4 regions of the Streptomyces sp. NPDC028722 genome follow, and region 4 is predicted to be linked to each of the others. Evidence: riboswitches for the same ligand, from Rfam matches in the RefSeq annotation. Region 4 holds a riboswitch; each other region holds the start of a gene.
What was found. Region 4 has a riboswitch for cyclic di-AMP ahead of AB0F03_RS17435 (C40 family peptidase). Riboswitches for the same ligand answer to the same signal wherever they lie in the genome.
Positions count from the first base shown of each region.

Region 1: it holds a riboswitch for cyclic di-AMP, as region 4 does, so the genes downstream of both, AB0F03_RS25505 (C40 family peptidase) here and AB0F03_RS17435 (C40 family peptidase) in region 4, are expected to answer to the same signal.
Region 2: it holds a riboswitch for cyclic di-AMP, as region 4 does, so the genes downstream of both, AB0F03_RS06310 (HYD1 signature containing ADP-ribosyltransferase family protein) here and AB0F03_RS17435 (C40 family peptidase) in region 4, are expected to answer to the same signal.
Region 3: it holds a riboswitch for cyclic di-AMP, as region 4 does, so the genes downstream of both, AB0F03_RS05660 (transglycosylase family protein) here and AB0F03_RS17435 (C40 family peptidase) in region 4, are expected to answer to the same signal.

Region 1 covers NZ_JBEZWU010000018.1:123,804-127,891, reverse strand. Annotated here, with positions in the region: gene AB0F03_RS25515 (ATP-dependent Clp protease proteolytic subunit) at 181-816, shown strand; gene AB0F03_RS25510 (hypothetical protein) at 825-1,130, shown strand; cyclic di-AMP (ydaO/yuaA leader) riboswitch at 1,566-1,703, shown strand; gene AB0F03_RS25505 (C40 family peptidase) at 1,706-2,179, shown strand; gene AB0F03_RS25500 (ATP-binding protein) at 2,354-2,812, opposite strand; gene AB0F03_RS25495 (helix-turn-helix transcriptional regulator) at 3,027-3,887, shown strand; gene AB0F03_RS25490 (DUF397 domain-containing protein) at 3,897-4,088, shown strand, end outside.
Region 2 covers NZ_JBEZWU010000003.1:227,231-231,318, reverse strand. Annotated here, with positions in the region: gene AB0F03_RS06315 (hypothetical protein) at 282-791, opposite strand; cyclic di-AMP (ydaO/yuaA leader) riboswitch at 1,748-1,912, shown strand; gene AB0F03_RS06310 (HYD1 signature containing ADP-ribosyltransferase family protein) at 1,915-2,289, shown strand; gene AB0F03_RS06305 (hypothetical protein) at 2,291-2,836, shown strand; gene AB0F03_RS06300 (YdcF family protein) at 3,104-3,769, opposite strand; gene AB0F03_RS06295 (GntR family transcriptional regulator) at 3,766-4,088, opposite strand, start outside.
Region 3 covers NZ_JBEZWU010000003.1:85,066-89,153, forward strand. Annotated here, with positions in the region: gene AB0F03_RS05650 (septum formation initiator family protein) at 1-226, opposite strand, end outside; gene eno (phosphopyruvate hydratase) at 392-1,681, opposite strand; gene AB0F03_RS05660 (transglycosylase family protein) at 2,022-2,747, opposite strand; cyclic di-AMP (ydaO/yuaA leader) riboswitch at 2,752-2,931, opposite strand; gene AB0F03_RS05665 (transglycosylase family protein) at 3,114-4,088, opposite strand, start outside.
Region 4 covers NZ_JBEZWU010000009.1:258,708-262,795, forward strand. Annotated here, with positions in the region: gene AB0F03_RS17430 (hypothetical protein) at 148-501, shown strand; gene AB0F03_RS17435 (C40 family peptidase) at 567-1,667, opposite strand; cyclic di-AMP (ydaO/yuaA leader) riboswitch at 1,676-1,844, opposite strand; gene pcrA (DNA helicase PcrA) at 2,086-4,088, shown strand, end outside.

The DNA of each region.
Region 1 (4,088 bases), on a different contig from region 4:
ACCACCAGCTTACGGGGCATCCCCGCGGGGCCGGCCTGCCCGGCAGCCGCGGCCCGCCGCCCCGGACCCCGCCGCGGCGGGCGGCGTGTCCACCGGCACACACCTCCCCCGCTCTGTACGTCCTGTACATTTTTCACAGAGAGTGGACCGGAGCCGGTCCACCGCGAGAGGGGTGTGCCCATGTCCCGACCGTCCGCCCGCCATGTCCTGCCCGGGTTCACCGAGCGCACGGGCGGCGGCGCCCGCACGCTCGACCCGTACGGGAAGCTCTTCGAGTCCCGGATCGTCCTCCTCGGCACCCCGGCCGACGACGTCGCCGCGAGCGACGTGACGGCGCAGCTCATGTACCTCGAACACGCGGCCCCGGACCGGGACATCACGCTGTACATCAACTCGCCGGGCGGGCCCTTCCACGCCATGACCACGATCTACGACACCATGCGCTACATCAGCTGCGACGTGGCGACGTACTGCCTGGGACAGGCCTCCTCCACCGCCGCGGTGCTGCTCGCGGCCGGCGCCCCGGGCAAGCGGTACGCGCTGCCCGGCGCGCGCATGCTGATCGAGCAGCCCGGACTGCCCGAGCCGGTGCGCGGCCGGCCCAGCGACCTGCTCGTCGAGGCCGAGGAGCTGGACCGGGTCCGCGCGCTGCTGGCGGAGATGCTCGTCCGGCACACGGGGCGCACGGCCGGGCAGGTGCACGAGGATCTGGCGCGGGACCTGTTCCTGGACGCCCCCGGGGCCCTGGCCTACGGCCTGGTGGACCACATCGTGCCCAGCCGCCGGGACGCGCCCGGCGCACCCGACGCGAGGTGAGCCCCCCGATGCAGCCGGAGCTGCCGCCGCTGCCCGCGCTGACCCGCGCCGAGGGCGACCTGATCGACCGTTATCTGGAGGCGGCCGACCTGCTGGGCCGCGTCAATCCGGCCCGGCCCGGGGACACGTACCACGGGCTGCGCGCGGCGCAGGCCCTGGTGCGCAAGGCGGCAGAGCTGAGGGACGCGCTCGAGGTGATGCACCAGCGGGGCGAGACGGAGCTGCACGGGGGCACGCTGGCACGCGCCTTGCGCGTGCTGGACGGTGAGCGCCGTACCGCTCGCGTCGCGCTCCCGCCCGACGCCGTCGGCTGAGGCGGACACCCGGCCGGCCTGCCGGGGTCCCCGTGTCGGCGCTTGCCGTTCGCGGCGGACTCGAAACGGTCCGAACGAGGTACGACCGTCCGGTGGATATCCGGAATGATTTTCGGGCTTCCCGACTTGTGCGGCATGTGGGTCGGGTGTGTGCCGAAGAGCGTTTAGCCCCAGGTCCGGGGCTACGCACGGGTCCTGACGATGCCTCGAACACAGCGATGTCCACCCGAACGGGTGAGTGGTGAGTAACACCACAAATCCCCGATTCCGTTGGGATTTTACGACAGTTGTAGGTCAAGATCCCTGACTGACGACAAGACCCCGCCACCGCGGCGGGGCGATCCGGGCGGACGCCGAGTCCTGCCGCCGCCCGGATGACCGGTCGACAGGAGTGGATCGGCAGGAGTGGAGGACCCAGGCAAGACGGGTCGCCGGAACACATGTTCGTCCGCTCGACGCGGACGGGCGGGGTTCCGAGCCGCCCTTGGGGTGAAGCCGTGGCAACACGGCCGGGCAACTTCGCCAGCCCGAATCCGACAGGTCATCCTTCACAGGCGGCTGACGAAGGGTTGCGCATGACTGCGCTCAATCGTGTCCCGTCACTGATGGCCAGAGCCGGCACGGCCTCGGCCCTCACCCTCGCCGCTGTAGGCGGCTCGATCGCCGTGCCCGGCCTCGCCACCGACGCGTCCGCCGCGACGATGGCGACGAAGGCACTCAAGGTCGCGGCCTCCAAGAAAGGTGCACCGTACAAGTGGGGCGCCACGGGCCCGCGCAGGTTCGACTGCTCGGGGCTGACCTTCTACTCCTTCAAGAAGGTGGGCAAGAAGCTGCCGCGCACCGCCGCGCAGCAGTACAACAAGACCCACCACATCTCCGCCCGCAGCCGCAAGGCGGGCGACCTGGTGTTCTTCCACTCGGGTTCCAACGTGTACCACGTCGGCATCTACGCGGGCCACGGAAAGATCTGGCACGCCCCGAGGACCGGTGACGTGGTGAGGCTTCAGAAGATCTGGACCAGGAGCGTCTGGTACGGCCGGGTCAGCTGACCCGGCCGCGGAGCGAGAGCGCCCGGCCCCGGCTCCGGCGAACGGCCGGCGCCGGTCCCGCTCCGGTCCCGCTCCGAGCGCCGTAGCGCCGCCCCGGTGCCCGCCCGCCACCGCGGGCGGCCCGGGGCCGACACATCCTCCGGCGGAGCCGGCCGTGCGGCCAGGACGCGATGCTCAGGGCTCCTGCGGTCCGCCTGCCGGTAACGGGGCGGCCGGGACCGTCCACGGAAGTTCGATGCAGACCGTCTTGCCGCCCTCACGGGTGGGGCGGACACGGAGCCTGCCGCCGTGCTCCGCGGTGAGCCAGCGGATGATGACCATGCCGCGGCCGTTGTCCTGCTGCACGGCGGCGGGCAGTCTCTTCGGGAAGCGGGGATGACTGTCCGTGACGCCGATCCGCAGGTGTTCGTCACGGTCCAGTGCGATGTCGACCGTGAAGGTGGGTGACTGGCCGAAGGTGTGCTGCACGGCGTTGGTGGCCAGCTCCGAGACGATGAGCCGCACGGTGTCGGCCGTTTCGGTGTCCGACGGCAGGCCCCACTCCGCGAGGGTGCCCACGACGTAGGAGCGGGCCGCGTGGACCGAGGCGGGATCGCTCGGCAGAGTGATGGATGCTTCCAGATGGTCTGCCATGGCGACGTCGTCCCTTTCCCGCGGGACCGCGGTCCGACATACAGCGAATGCTTCGAGTACGGTCCCGGAACTGGTGCTTGTTCGCCAGACTGCCATCAACGGGTCGGTCAGGGGGAGCGATCCACCGGGATATGCATATATCTGTCGCTCGAAGCGGTGAACTCCGCGCTGCGAAACCGTATGTGGGCGGCCCGGAAGGAGTAAGGAGGAGCCCATGCAGAACGGTCCGGCAGTGCGCCGTCGGAAACTGGGCGCCGAACTGCGCAGGCTGCGTACCGGTGCCGGATTCACCAGTGGTGAGGCGGCCCGGCTCGTCGGCTGGCACCAGTCGAAAGTGAGCCGCATCGAGACCGGCGCCAGCGGCGTGAAACCGGCCGATCTGCGGTTGCTGCTGGACGCCTACGGGGTCCACGACGGACACCTGCGCGAGTTGCTGCTGATGCTGGCGGGGTCGCAGGACGCGGGTGGCCGCAACCGCTGGTGGCACGCCTACCGCGGGGAACTCCCTCCCACCTACCGTGACTTCATCAGCCTGGAGTCGCAGGCGAGCGCCATGCGCACCCTGGAGACCACGGTCGTACCGGGCCTGCTCCAGACGGCCGAGTACGCCCGCGCGGTCACCCGGGCGGCCGTGAAGGACCTGGACGAGGACCGGTTGGACACGCTGGTGGAGGTGCGTCTGGCCAGGCAGGACGTGTTACGCGTGGACCCGCCGCCGACGCTGAGCGCCGTACTGGACGAGGCGGTGCTGCGCCGCGAGGTCGGTGGTCCCCGGGTGATGGCCCGTCAGCTGCAGCGGCTGATGGAGGCCGCCTCGCTGCCCCAGGTACGGCTCCAGATCCTGCCCTTCAGTGCCGGGGCGCATATCGGCCTCACCGGGCCTTTCGTTATCTTCTCATTTCCGAGCACTTCCGATCTGGATGTAGTCGTTCTCGACCAGTTGACGAGTAGCCTCTACCTGGAACGGAAAGAAGACCTGGTGGCCTACACCGAGGCCTTCCACGCCCTTCAGTTCCACGCCCTTTCCCCCGAGGACTCGTTGGACTACATCGCCGCAATAGGTGACGGCGCGTAAGGAGGCACCATGCCCGCACCGCCTCGGAGCATCCCTGCCAGTACCGACCTGCGCGACGTGCGCTGGCTGCGCAGCAGCTACAGCACGGGCGCCAACAACTGCGTGGAGACGGCCCGGCCGCGCTCCGGCCCCGGAGCGGGGCTGCTCGCCGTGCGTGACTCCAAGACCCCGGCCGGACCGGCACTGCTCTTCTCCGCCGGC
Region 2 (4,088 bases), on a different contig from region 4:
CGCCGTTGATGTCAGACCTGGATGTCAAAGAGCACCTACGGAGATCCGTAGGTGCTCTTTTGCCTGGTGCCCCCGGCAGGATTCGAACCTGCGACACCCGCTTTAGGAGTTCGCTCCGCCAGCTCAGTGGCCTAGTTCTCGTCGCTCAGACCTCGCCAGCGAGGTGCACGAAGGCTTTCCGGGGTACGGCGAAGTGCACGCTTGTTGCCGTCAACGACTGCCGTCAGTGCGTCGCCGACTGGGGAGTGAAGACACCCCTGACGTCGCCCGACGTCTCTGACCTAACTTGAAGTATAAAGTTTTTTCAGTTTTTCGGCCACAGCAGCATGAGCGTCCCAAATGCTGTCGCCGTAACCCTCCAGCACCTCTTGAGCCGGTATTACTCTAGGCCCGTCAGGGAATAGTTCGCGAGACATCGATTCAGTGACGAGCTCATTGAGCTCATCATCAAACAGCAATTCATTCAAGCGCCACACCTCCGCAGCCTCCGACTGTAGGCGAGAGCACAACTCTTCCGCTGCGCTTGAGTCTCTGTCGCCCTCGTGACTCCGGTGCCATCTCGCAAGCGCATCTGCCGCCGCCCTCAGCTTGTTAAGCGTTCCATAGACGTCAGATAGGACTTGTATCTCGAAGTTCTTTTTTCCTTCAAGGAAAGCCTTGCTCGTTTCATATTCCCTTGCTTCTCTCTCTCGCGCGTTCTGTCGCTTCTCGGCGAGGGAAGAATTGAGCTGCGCAAGAGCTGCACCGAATACAAATGATGCAACTGGCCATACGGTGTCGAAGTGCGGCATGCCAGTAGGGTACTTGTGTCAGCGCACACATCGGGCTGTTTTGGCCGATGTCATCAGGGCGCGAGGTGACTGAGTGGAACCCGTAATTGTAATCCTAACGTTGGGCAGGGCCCTTAAGATCCGAACTCCAATAAGTACCGTTCGTGATGATTTGCACCAGAGGCGGCTGGAAGGCGGCAAAGAGTGCGTCGCACACGCGACGAAAACCGGCCCTGCCTTATGCGCCGCCGGGGTCGGGCCTCTCCGCAGTGGTGGCGAGTCGTGGGAGCCTTGGCATGATGACTGGCGCACGGAATTAGGGGTTCATCCCGCCGGCTCAGTGGCCTAGTTCTCGTGGCTCAGACCTCGCCGGCGAAGTGCACGAAGGCTCACCGACGTTCGGCGAAGTGCACGCTTGTTGCCGTCAACGACTGCCGTCAGCGCGTCGCCGACTGGGGAGTGAGGACCTCTTGGCGCCACCGCCACACCACCGCGGCGGCCGAGGCCGATCGGCCGCCGCCATAGACGGCCCTAGGGCACGACCGACAGGTTTTACACGTAGCAAGCGCCGACCTACCTCAACTTTTCCGCTGGCCGACGTCCGGTGCCCCATGGATGCCCCATCTAGATACCGAGGGGATCACCGCAGGCATTCTAAGCATCGAAGCTGCGGCGACATGGCGGCTCGGACGTCGCCCTTAGTGAAGAAGCGACGTCGGGCCCGAGCGACCTCACAGGATCGACGTGGATGCAGAGCTGGTCTGTGTTGGAACGGTGGCCGATGGTGTTGTCGGCCGCTGAGGGCCACCCTGCGGCGGCCCACGGGCGACCCGACAGCCCAGGGCCTTCGGCCTCCGCGCTTCGCCCAGTCCCCACTGGCGTCGTGGGTGTCAACTCCACTGCCACTGGTAGAATTTGGGGCGACATCGGGCCCCATCACCGGGAAGGGGCAGCCTGTGCGGACGCCGAGTCCTGCCGCCGTACGGGTGCTAGGTCACTCACATGCGGACCGGCAGGAGCGGAAGACCCAAGCGTAACGAGAGGTTCATCCCCTCTCTTGGGGTGAAGCCGTTGAGTGCGGCCGGGACTTCGCCAGCCCGAACCCGACAGGTCATCTTTCGCAGGCGGTGGCGAAAGGTCTTCCGTGCCCCAGAACGTTGATGACGCCGCAGGCGCTGTCGACCACCCTGCGTACCTCTTCCACTACACGACCGAAGAGGGTCAGCGCAGGATCCTTGAGAGTCGACTCCTGCTTCCTTCCCTCCGGAGTAAGAACTCGAAGGACGCCCGACACGGAGACGGCCAGTACCTGACGGACATCGCCCCAGGTAGCCTGACCGGCTCCCACCTGTCCCAGGCTCTCGTGCGGATACCGTACTGTGCAGCCAAGTTCACTCACTTCATCCAGATCGAGACGACCGGACTGACAGTACGCTTTGGACGGGCCCATGTGTACGTGGTACCCGGAACCGATCCGCTCGACCTGACGGGACGGATCAAGGACTGGGGAATGAATTAACATGCGTTACCTCAAGGTTGCTTGGCATCACACATCTCCCGATGACCCAGTGATTATCTGGAGTGAAATCGGCGAGGACGGTTACGAGGTCCGCAAGGTGGAGCAATTTGCGGACGGGCGTTTGGGCTACGCAGATGCCAGCACTTCGGTAGGGGGTAGCGAGCTAGGTGAATTCCCTGTCCCCGAAGTGGCCACCATCGCGCAGCAAAAGGAATTCTCGCCAGAAACAATCAGCGCAAAAGCATTCGCGAGAAAATGGATTGCCGCCCGCAGCCCGAAGATGAAGAGCGCGAAAAGCAGCAATCGCGCAAAAGTTCGCTTGCGGACCAGCAAGGGTGCATCTAAGCGAAATCTCACTGTGCTCAAAACGCGTAGAGGATGGTCGGTTATGGCTGCTGGAAGTCGCAGGGTTATCGTCACGCTAAAGACGCGTGACGCCGCCCTTGAATGGGCAAGGGAAGCGCTGCGCACCACAAAATCATCATCAACGCGTATCGCAGTCACTGGCGAAAAGGTATCCAACGTAGCCCGTGAACGGAAGAAGTGATCGCCTGCCTTGGTCGCCTCGGCAGCAGGCGGGGCGGCACCCGTTCCGCATGCCGCCCTTCTGGTGTGCCTGGCCAGGCAGGCAGAGGCCGTAACTGGAATGAACCAGCGTAACTCGCTTTGCAGGTTTGTCCGGGCCGGTCAGGGGCTGATCCGGGGCCGTTCATCCTTGTTCAGCGCAGTACCCCGGAGCGGGGCGCGTACTTCAGTGAACGAGGGTGGACGGGGCTGAACGAGACGGAAACTGAGACGGACTCACCGCGCCTCATCAGGCACGATGGGTCGTCTCCGGGGCGAGTCGGCTCGTGAAACCGGCGTCACGGAGACGCTCGTAAGCCGCCTCGACGTCCCTCGGAGTCTCCTGCTCGATCATGAACCCCTGGCGGGGGTAGATCATGAGTCGTTGCTGAGCGCCGACCAGCATGTCCACCACAAGCCGTGGGTCCCTAATCGAGTCGACGTAGTCGCGGAACCCCATAAGAGTGGACGTGCTCACCCATTCGACGGTGGGCCACAGCTTGCGTGCCGTCGCGTACGCGCGCCGTTCCTCGTAGGGCTTGCTGACCAAGAGGACGGATGAAACAGGCACCTGTCGCTCTTCGAGAAGCGCGCGAGAGAACCGGATGTTCTCGCCGGTGTTCCGGGCCCTTGGCTCGACAAGGATGGCGGCAGCCGGCACCCCCAGCTCGACAGCGCGCTCGCGGTAGTGCTCAGCCTCACCGCGAGGCATCCGTTCCTGCGTCGTTCTGCTGGTCGCCCCGGTGAAGACGATGAGCGGCGCCATGCCACGGTGGAAGAGGTCCGCCGTGGTGTCGGCCACCCCGAGATCATGGCTCCCTAGGCCGATGGCTACCGAACACGGACGCACTTCGTGCCCCATCTGCTGGAAGTCCCAGAGACGCTGAGCGTCCGACCAGGACTGCTGCGAGATCACTTCCCTGTTCCGCCTTCCGCCGCCGAGTCTGGAACCTTGAAGTCGTACGTCCATGAGAAGCGCGTCGCCGCATGCACGCCCAAAGCAAATTCGACCACCGTGCCATCGGCCGTGAAGGTCGTTCGGTGTAGCTCTACGACCCACTCGCCGGGCGCAAGCTGCAAGAGCTGCACTTCGTCAGTGGTGGGGACCCGGGCAAACAGCGTCTCTCGCATGTGATCGATCTCGTAGCCCGCGTCGTACAGCACGCGGAACCCGCCGCCCTTGCCGGCCGGGCCCGGTTTGGGATCGACAATGCGCGTTCCCTCAACGTGCTCCG
Region 3 (4,088 bases), on a different contig from region 4:
GGACGTCGGCGATCTCCGCGCGCTGGGAGACGTACTGCCGCATCGGATAGGCGAGGGCGACGACCAGCGAGCACAGCACGAGCGCGAGCAGCGCCGCGCGTCCGGTGAGCCGGGAGCGGCGGGCCTGGCGTTTCGTCTGGGAGCGGTAGACCCGGGCCGCCGTCTGCTCGCCGAGCAGCCGCAGCCTCGTCGCGGTGGAGAACCGGTCACGGTCCTTCACGGCCATTGTTTCCCGCCTCCCGTCACACGCGCGTACGTCCCCGGACACGGTACGGGACCGGGTACGGGGACGTACGTACGACTGGCTAGGACATAGCCCGGGCAGGCTCAGCCCCTGCTGTGCCTACTGGTCCGCGGAGCGCTGTGCCTACTGGTCCGCGGAGCGCTGTGCCTACTGGTCCGCGGAGCGGAACCGGGGGAAGGCCGAGCGGCCCGCGTACACCGCGGCGTCGTCGAGGATCTCCTCGATGCGCAGCAGCTGGTTGTACTTGGCGACGCGCTCGGAGCGGGCCGGGGCGCCGGTCTTGATCTGGCCGCAGTTGGTGGCGACGGCCAGGTCGGCGATGGTGACGTCCTCGGTCTCGCCGGAGCGGTGGGACATCATGCACTTGTAGCCGCTGCGCTGGGCCAGCTCGACGGCGTCGAGGGTCTCGGTCAGCGAGCCGATCTGGTTCACCTTGACCAGCAGGGCGTTGGCGGCGCCGTCCTCGATGCCCCGGGCGAGGCGCTCGGGGTTGGTGACGAACAGGTCGTCACCGACGAGCTGGACCTTGTCACCGAGCTGGTCGGTGATGGTCTTCCAGCCCTCCCAGTCGTCCTCGAACAGCGGGTCCTCGATGGAGACCAGCGGGTACGCCTCGACCAGCTCGGCGTAGTACTCGGTCATCTCCTGGGCGGAGCGGGACTTGCCCTCGAAGGCGTACGAGCCGTCCTTGTAGAACTCGGAGGCGGCGACGTCGAGGGCCAGGGCGATCTGCTCGCCGGGGGTGTAGCCGGCCTCCTTGATCGCCTCGAGGATGAGGTCGAGGGCCTCGCGGTTGGAGCCGAGGTTCGGGGCGAAGCCGCCCTCGTCGCCGAGACCGGTGGACAGGCCCTTGCTCTTCAGGACCTTCTTCAGCGTGTGGTAGACCTCGGTGCCCCAGCGCAGGGCCTCGGAGAAGGACTCCGCGCCGATCGGGGCGATCATGAACTCCTGGATGTCCACGTTGGAGTCGGCGTGCGAGCCGCCGTTCAGGATGTTCATCATCGGCACCGGCAGCAGGTGCGCGTTCGGGCCGCCCAGGTAGCGGAAGAGCGGCAGGTCGCTGGCCTCGGAGGCGGCGTGGGCGACGGCGAGCGAGACGCCGAGGATGGCGTTGGCGCCGAGGGAGCCCTTGTTGTCGGTGGCGTCCAGGTCGAACATGGCCTGGTCGATCAGGCGCTGCTCGGTGGCGTCGTAGCCCACCAGCTCCGGGCCGATCTGCTCGATCACGGCGAGGACGGCCTTCTCGACGCCCTTGCCCTGGTAGCGGTTCGGGTCACCGTCGCGCAGCTCGATGGCCTCGAAGGCGCCGGTCGAGGCGCCGGACGGAACGGCGGCACGACCCGTGCTGCCGTCGTCGAGGCCGACCTCGACCTCGACCGTGGGGTTGCCTCGGGAGTCCAGGATTTCCCGGGCTACGACGACGTCGATGGACGGCACGAGCATCTCCTTCTTGGATGTGACGCTGGAAGTGCGGGGCTGGGTGCCTTACGGCTGTGCCTTGCGACTAGAGCCTAACCGTCCCGGGGGCGTCGGCCACCGACCGACCGTCCCGTGGACAAGGCGACCGTACCTTTTGTTTGTTGCCGAAACAAAGGGGATCGGCGAAAAGGGGCCGGGACGGAGGGGAAAGGGCGGCGGGCAGAAAAAAGCCCCGCCGCGGTGCGTACGGGGGAACACGCACCGGGGCGGGGAGCCCGTGGGGACGGGGACCCCCTCACGGGGCCCTCGGTATGCGGGCCGGGTGTGAGGGGGCTGTGGCTCCGTGCGGAGCCGGGGGTCACTTCAGGTGCAGCTGCTGACCCGGGTAGATGAGGTTGGCGTCCTGGACGATGTCCTTGTTCAGCTCGAACAGCTTCGCCCAGCCGCCCTGCACGTGGTGCGCGGTGGCGATGGAGCTGAGGGTGTCGCCGGTGACGACCTTGTACTCGCCGTCGCCCTTCTTGACCGTCTTGCCGGTCGGGGTGGTGACGGTCTTGCTCTTGTTCTGGCTCTGGCTCGGCGCCTGGCTCGGGGCCTGGCTCGCGGACGCGGCCGGGCGCTCGGCGGAGCGGGAGGCGGTCTGCTGGTCGGTGGAGCGGGTGGTGGTACCGGCCGAGTCCGGGGTGGTGCTCGGGGCGGAGCCGCTGGAGGACGCGCCCGACAGGCCCGTGCCGCAGACCGGCCAGGCGCCCTTGCCCTGCGCGGCCAGGACCTTCTCGGCGACGGCGATCTGCTGCGCCTTGCCGGCCCGGTCGGCGGTGGCGGCGTACTGCGTGCCGCCGTACGCGGCCCAGGTGGAGGCGGAGAACTGAAGACCGCCGTAGTAGCCGTTACCGGTGTTGATGGCCCAGTTGCCGCCGGACTCGCACTGGGCGACGGCGTCCCACTCGGAGGTGGTGGCGGCGGAGGCGGTGCCGGTCGCCATCAGCGGGGCGGCGACGGCGGCGCCGGTGACACCGGCGAGCGTGATGGCACGAACGGCCTTGGACGGACGACGGTGCTTGCCCTTGGCGGAAAACAGCATGAATCTATCCCCTCACCGACGCCTGCGAGGTGAGCTGTCGGGTTCGGGCCGGTTGAGTTGCCCGGCCGCACCTCTCGCTGTCACGCGAGGTGCGGCTTCACCCCCAGCCGGTGCCAGCCTCTTCGACTGCTGGTCCCGGCACTTACCTTGGGTCCCCCGCTCCTGCCTGCGGCGCTTGACGCGACGACTGTTCCCGGGCAACCGCTGGCAGGATTCGGCGTTGCGACTGCCGGGGCTCGTGGTGACGAGCGATCTCGACCGTAGACACGTGATCGACGGAATTTCAAAGACGATCAGGGCTTCTGAGACTCATCCCACACTTTCGCCAAAACGGACATCAAGCGCCAAATGAGGCGTCAACTCTCGCTATTTCGCGTCCGTTTCGTACCCGACTTCGAGGGTCTGACCGGCACTGATGTGGTTCGGGTCGGTGCCTATGGCCTTCTTGTTGCCGGCGTAGAGCGCCCGCCAGCCGCCGTCGACGTCAAGGGAGTCGGCGATGGAGGCGAGGGTGTCACCCTCGTGGACGGTGTAGGCGTCCGACTCCCGGGAGGCGTGGCGGCCGGACAGTGCGGGACTTTGACCGTTTGTCACGGTTTCGTCCGCACTCGTGCCGCGGTGGCGCCCGCCGGCGTCCAGGCTGCCGGTGTCGACCAGACTCCAAGAACCGGCGGCCTGTTGGGGATTGTCCGGATTGCCGGTGTCGGGGGTGGCCGTGGCCGAGCTGTCGGCACCCTGCGGGGTTCCGGCGTCCGACGGAGTGGACTTGTCGGACTCGGGAGTTTTGGTCCCGGTGGCCTTGCCGGTGCCCTTGTCCGGTTTCGCGGTCGGCGTGGTGGCCGGGGCCGAGGAGGAACCGGAACCGGAACCGGAGCCGGTGTGCGAGCCGGCACCGGTGGAGGACGGCGAATCCGGCGAGCCGGACGTGCCGGACGTGTCGGAAGTACCGGAACTGCCGGACGTACCGGCCGATCCCGGCGAGCCGGTCGAGTCCGAGGTGCCGGTCGAACCTCCGGATCCGCCGGTGTCACCGGAACCGCCGGTGCCGCCGGTGCCGCCGACGCCGGTGTCGACGTCCACGGAGCCCGAGTTCGAGGTCAGCCCGGACAGCAGGGCGCAGGTGGCCCACGGAGTGGTGCCCTTGGCGGCGAGGATCTTCTCGGCGACGGCGATCTGCTGGGAGCGGCTGGCCTGGTCGGCGCTGGCCGCGTACTGGCTGCCGCCGTACTTGGCCCAGTCGTCCTGCGAGATCTGGAGGCCGCCGAAGTACCCGTTGCCGTTGTCCGCGCTCCAGGAGCCGCCGCTCTCGCATTCGGCCACCTTGTCCCAGGTGGTGCCGTC
Region 4 (4,088 bases):
AAGCGCGAGAAGTGGGGCAGGCGGGAGGAGTGGGGTGCTATGGCTCGCATATATGCGAGGTTCGTCGGTGCCCGTGACCCTCGCGCCGGGCGCTCGGGTGGGGCCGGTGACGGGAGGCCGGGACACCCCTGGTTAGGCTCCGGCCCCATGGACGTACTCATCCATCTCTTCGTCGGCCTGCACATCGTCGGTATCGCCGCGCTGCTCGGCGGTTTCCTCACCCAGATGAAGGCGATGGGCCGGGGCACGGCCCGGTTCGTGCCCGGAATGCTGCACGGCGCGCTGACCATGCTGGTCACCGGCGTGGCGCTGGTCGGCCTCAACCAGGCCGACGACCACCACATCAACACCGTGAAGATCGGCGTGAAGCTGGCCCTGCTGATCGTGATCCTCGGGCTGGTCTACGTCAAGCGCGACGAGGAGCGTATCGACAAGAGCCAGTTCGCGCTCGTCGGCCTGCTGACCACGGCGAACATCTTCATCGCCGTCCTCTGGACCTGATCGCCGGCCCGGTAGGCCGCCGGTCCGCGCCGGCCCGGTAGGCCGGCCAGGACCGGACCGGGGCGTCAGCCCGGCCGCACCACGCTGTGGACGGCCGACTCGCCGGCGGCGGAGATCGGCTCCTCACGGACGTACGCGCCCGGTCTGGGCGCGTGGATCATCATGCCGTCGCCCGTGCAGAGCCCGACGTGGCGGCGGTCGCCGTGGAAGAAGACGAGATCGCCGGGGCGGGCGTCGGCCGGCGGGACCGTGGTGCCGGCGGTGGCCTGGCCGCGGGCGGTACGCGGCAGGGTGACGCCGGCGGACTTCCAGGCGGCCTGGGTCAGGCCCGAGCAGTCGTAGGAGCCGGGACCGGCGGCGCCCCACACGCACGGCTTGCCGAGCTGGGCCCGGGCGAAGGCGACGGCCTTCCCGGCCTTGGCCGCGTCCGTGCCGGAGGGCGCGGAACCCTGGGCGGTCCGCCGTGCGAGCAGCACGCGCGCGTGGGCGAGCTTTCTCTGAACGGCGGCCTTCACCGCCTTCGGGTCCCGCGTGTCCCGAGCGGTGACCTCCGGCCGGCTGTCTCCGTGCGGTACGTCCGAGTCCGCGGGCGGTACGACGGCCATCCCCCGGCCCGGTGCGACCGCGTCCCTGGCCGCCGGTGCCGCCGGTGCCGACGGTGCGAGTGTGGTGATGTCTCCGGGGGCCGGTGCTACGGCGTTCCCGTTCCACCGGGGTGCCACCACATCCCGGCCCGCTGCCGTTGTCGCGGCGCCCACCCTCCCCCTGGGCACCACGGCGTCCCCGCCCCGCGGGGGCGGCAGGATGGCCGGGGCCGGGGCCGGGGCCGGGGCGGCGCCGCGGGGGCCCGGGACGGCACGGGCCCGGGCCGCGCGCCGGGCGACCTCGTCACGGAGCCGCTGGAGGCTGTCGGCCTGCCGCCGTGGGGCGCCGGCCGGTTCCTCGGCCGCCGCGGCCGTCCCGGTCGCGGAGTCCGCCCGGCGGTAGAGGTCGTCGATCTTCCGCTCGACCTCCTCCGGGCTCGGCCTGCCGTGACCGGCCTCGGGAACGGCCTCCGCGGTCTGGGAGAGCACGGCGAGGGAGGTGAGGGCGGCGGTGGCGAGAGCGGGGGTGCGGACGCCCGCTCCGGGGGTTCCGCCGGGGCGCGGCTTGCGGTGCGACGCCAAGGGAGGCGACTCCTTCCTAGCTGCCGCCTACCGGGTTAGCTGTCGGGTTCGGGCGGACGGAAGGGTTGCCCTACGGCGTCGTCCCGGGCGGGAGTCGGCCGATTCACCCCGGGATTCGGTGGGTCCCCGGCTCCGGGCGCCGCGCAGGGGGCACGCCGGACTCGGCGGAGGCCGCGCGGCCCGGCGACGTTCGCCGGAGGGGGGTCGTGCGGCCTGACGGCAACCTAGCCAACTCGTGTGGCTTCTGTGAAGGTTGGTGCGCAATATGTCCGATACATTTCCGTGACCTCGGGACGGGTTCACGCGGAGGTGACCAGGCGCTTCCGATGCGTGAGGGGTCGTGAGGCACCCGTGTGGCGAAGATCGACTTGCGGGACGGTGACCGGTTGTCGGTGGGGCGCCCTAGACTCGGAGAGCGATGAGCAGCCTCTTTGACGACAGCTTCCTGGCGGACCTCCAGCCCCCGCGTGGGCACGACGAGGAGCTCCCGCCGCCGCCCGAGCACGACCACGCTCCGGAGCCCCTTCCGGACGATCTGTTCGGCGGGAAGTTCGACGTGCCGCCGGACCGGGACTCCCACTACCGCGACGGCGCCCCGCGCCCCGTGATCGACGCGGCGGCGCTCCTGGAGGGGCTGAACGAGAACCAGCGCGCCGCGGTCGTGCACGCCGGCTCCCCGCTGCTCATCGTCGCCGGCGCCGGTTCCGGCAAGACCCGGGTGCTCACCCACCGCATCGCCCACCTGCTCGCCGAGCGGAGCGTCCACCCGGGGCAGATCCTCGCGATCACCTTCACCAACAAGGCCGCCGGCGAGATGAAGGAGCGCGTCGAGCAGCTCGTCGGCCCGCGCGCCAACGCGATGTGGGTGATGACCTTCCACAGCGCGTGCGTGCGCATCCTCCGCCGCGAGTCGAAGAAGCTCGGTTTCACCTCGTCGTTCTCGATCTACGACGCGGCCGACAGCAAGCGTCTGATGGCCCTGGTCTGCCGTGATCTGGAACTCGACCCCAAGCGCTACCCGCCCAAGTCCTTCAGCGCCAAGATCAGCAATCTGAAGAACGAGCTGATCGACGAGGAGGACTTCGCCGCCCAGGCCGCCGACGGGTTCGAGAAGACCCTCGCCCAGGCGTACGCGCTCTACCAGTCGCGGCTGCGCGAGGCCAACGCCCTCGACTTCGACGACCTGATCATGACGACCGTCAACCTGCTGCGCGCCTTCCCGGACGTCGCCGACCACTACCGCCGCCGCTTCCGGCACGTCCTGGTCGACGAGTACCAGGACACCAACCACGCCCAGTACGCCCTGGTGCGCGAGCTGGTCGGGACGGGCGAGCAGGCCGCCGACGTACCGCCCGGTGACGGTGACCTGCCGCCGGCCGAACTGTGTGTCGTGGGTGACGCCGACCAGTCGATCTACGCCTTCCGGGGCGCGACGATCCGCAACATCCTCCAGTTCGAGGAGGACTACCCGAACGCGACGACGATCCTGCTGGAGCAGAACTACCGCTCCACGCAGACGATCCTGTCCGCCGCCAACGCGGTCATCGAGCGCAACGAGTCCCGCCGCCCGAAGAACCTGTGGACCAACGCCGGCCACGGCGCCCGGATCACCGGTTACGTCGCCGACACCGAGCACGACGAGGCCCAGTTCGTCGCGGACGAGATAGACCGGCTCACCGACGCGGGCGACGCGCGCGCCGGGGACGTCGCCGTCTTCTACCGCACCAACGCCCAGTCCCGTGTCTTCGAAGAGGTCTTCATCCGCGTCGGCCTGCCGTACAAGGTCGTCGGCGGTGTCCGCTTCTACGAGCGCAAGGAGGTCCGGGACGTCCTGGCCTACCTGCGTGTCCTCGCCAACCCCGAGGACTCGGTGCCGCTGCGCCGCATCCTCAACGTGCCCAAGCGGGGCATCGGCGACCGCGCGGAGGCCATGGTCGACGCCCTCGCCCAGCGCGAGAAGATCAGCTTCCCGCAGGCCCTGAAGCGGGTCGACGAGGCGTACGGCATGGCCGCGCGGTCCACGAACGCCGTGAAGCGGTTCAACACGCTGATGGAGGACCTGCGCACGATCGTCGAATCCGGCGCCGGACCGGCGACCGTCCTCGAAGCCGTGCTGGAACGCACCGGCTATCTGGCCGAGTTGCAGGCCTCCACCGACCCGCAGGACGAGACCCGCATCGAGAACCTCCAGGAACTCGCCGCCGTGGCACTCGAGTTCGAGCAGGAGCGCGGCGAAGGGGAGGCCGGCACGCTCGCCGACTTCCTGGAGCAGGTCGCCCTGGTCGCCGACTCCGACCAGATCCCCGACGAGGAGGGCGGCGACGGCGTCATCACGCTGATGACGCTGCACACCGCCAAGGGCCTGGAGTTCCCGGTCGTGTTCCTGACCGGCATGGAGGACGGCGTCTTCCCCCACATGCG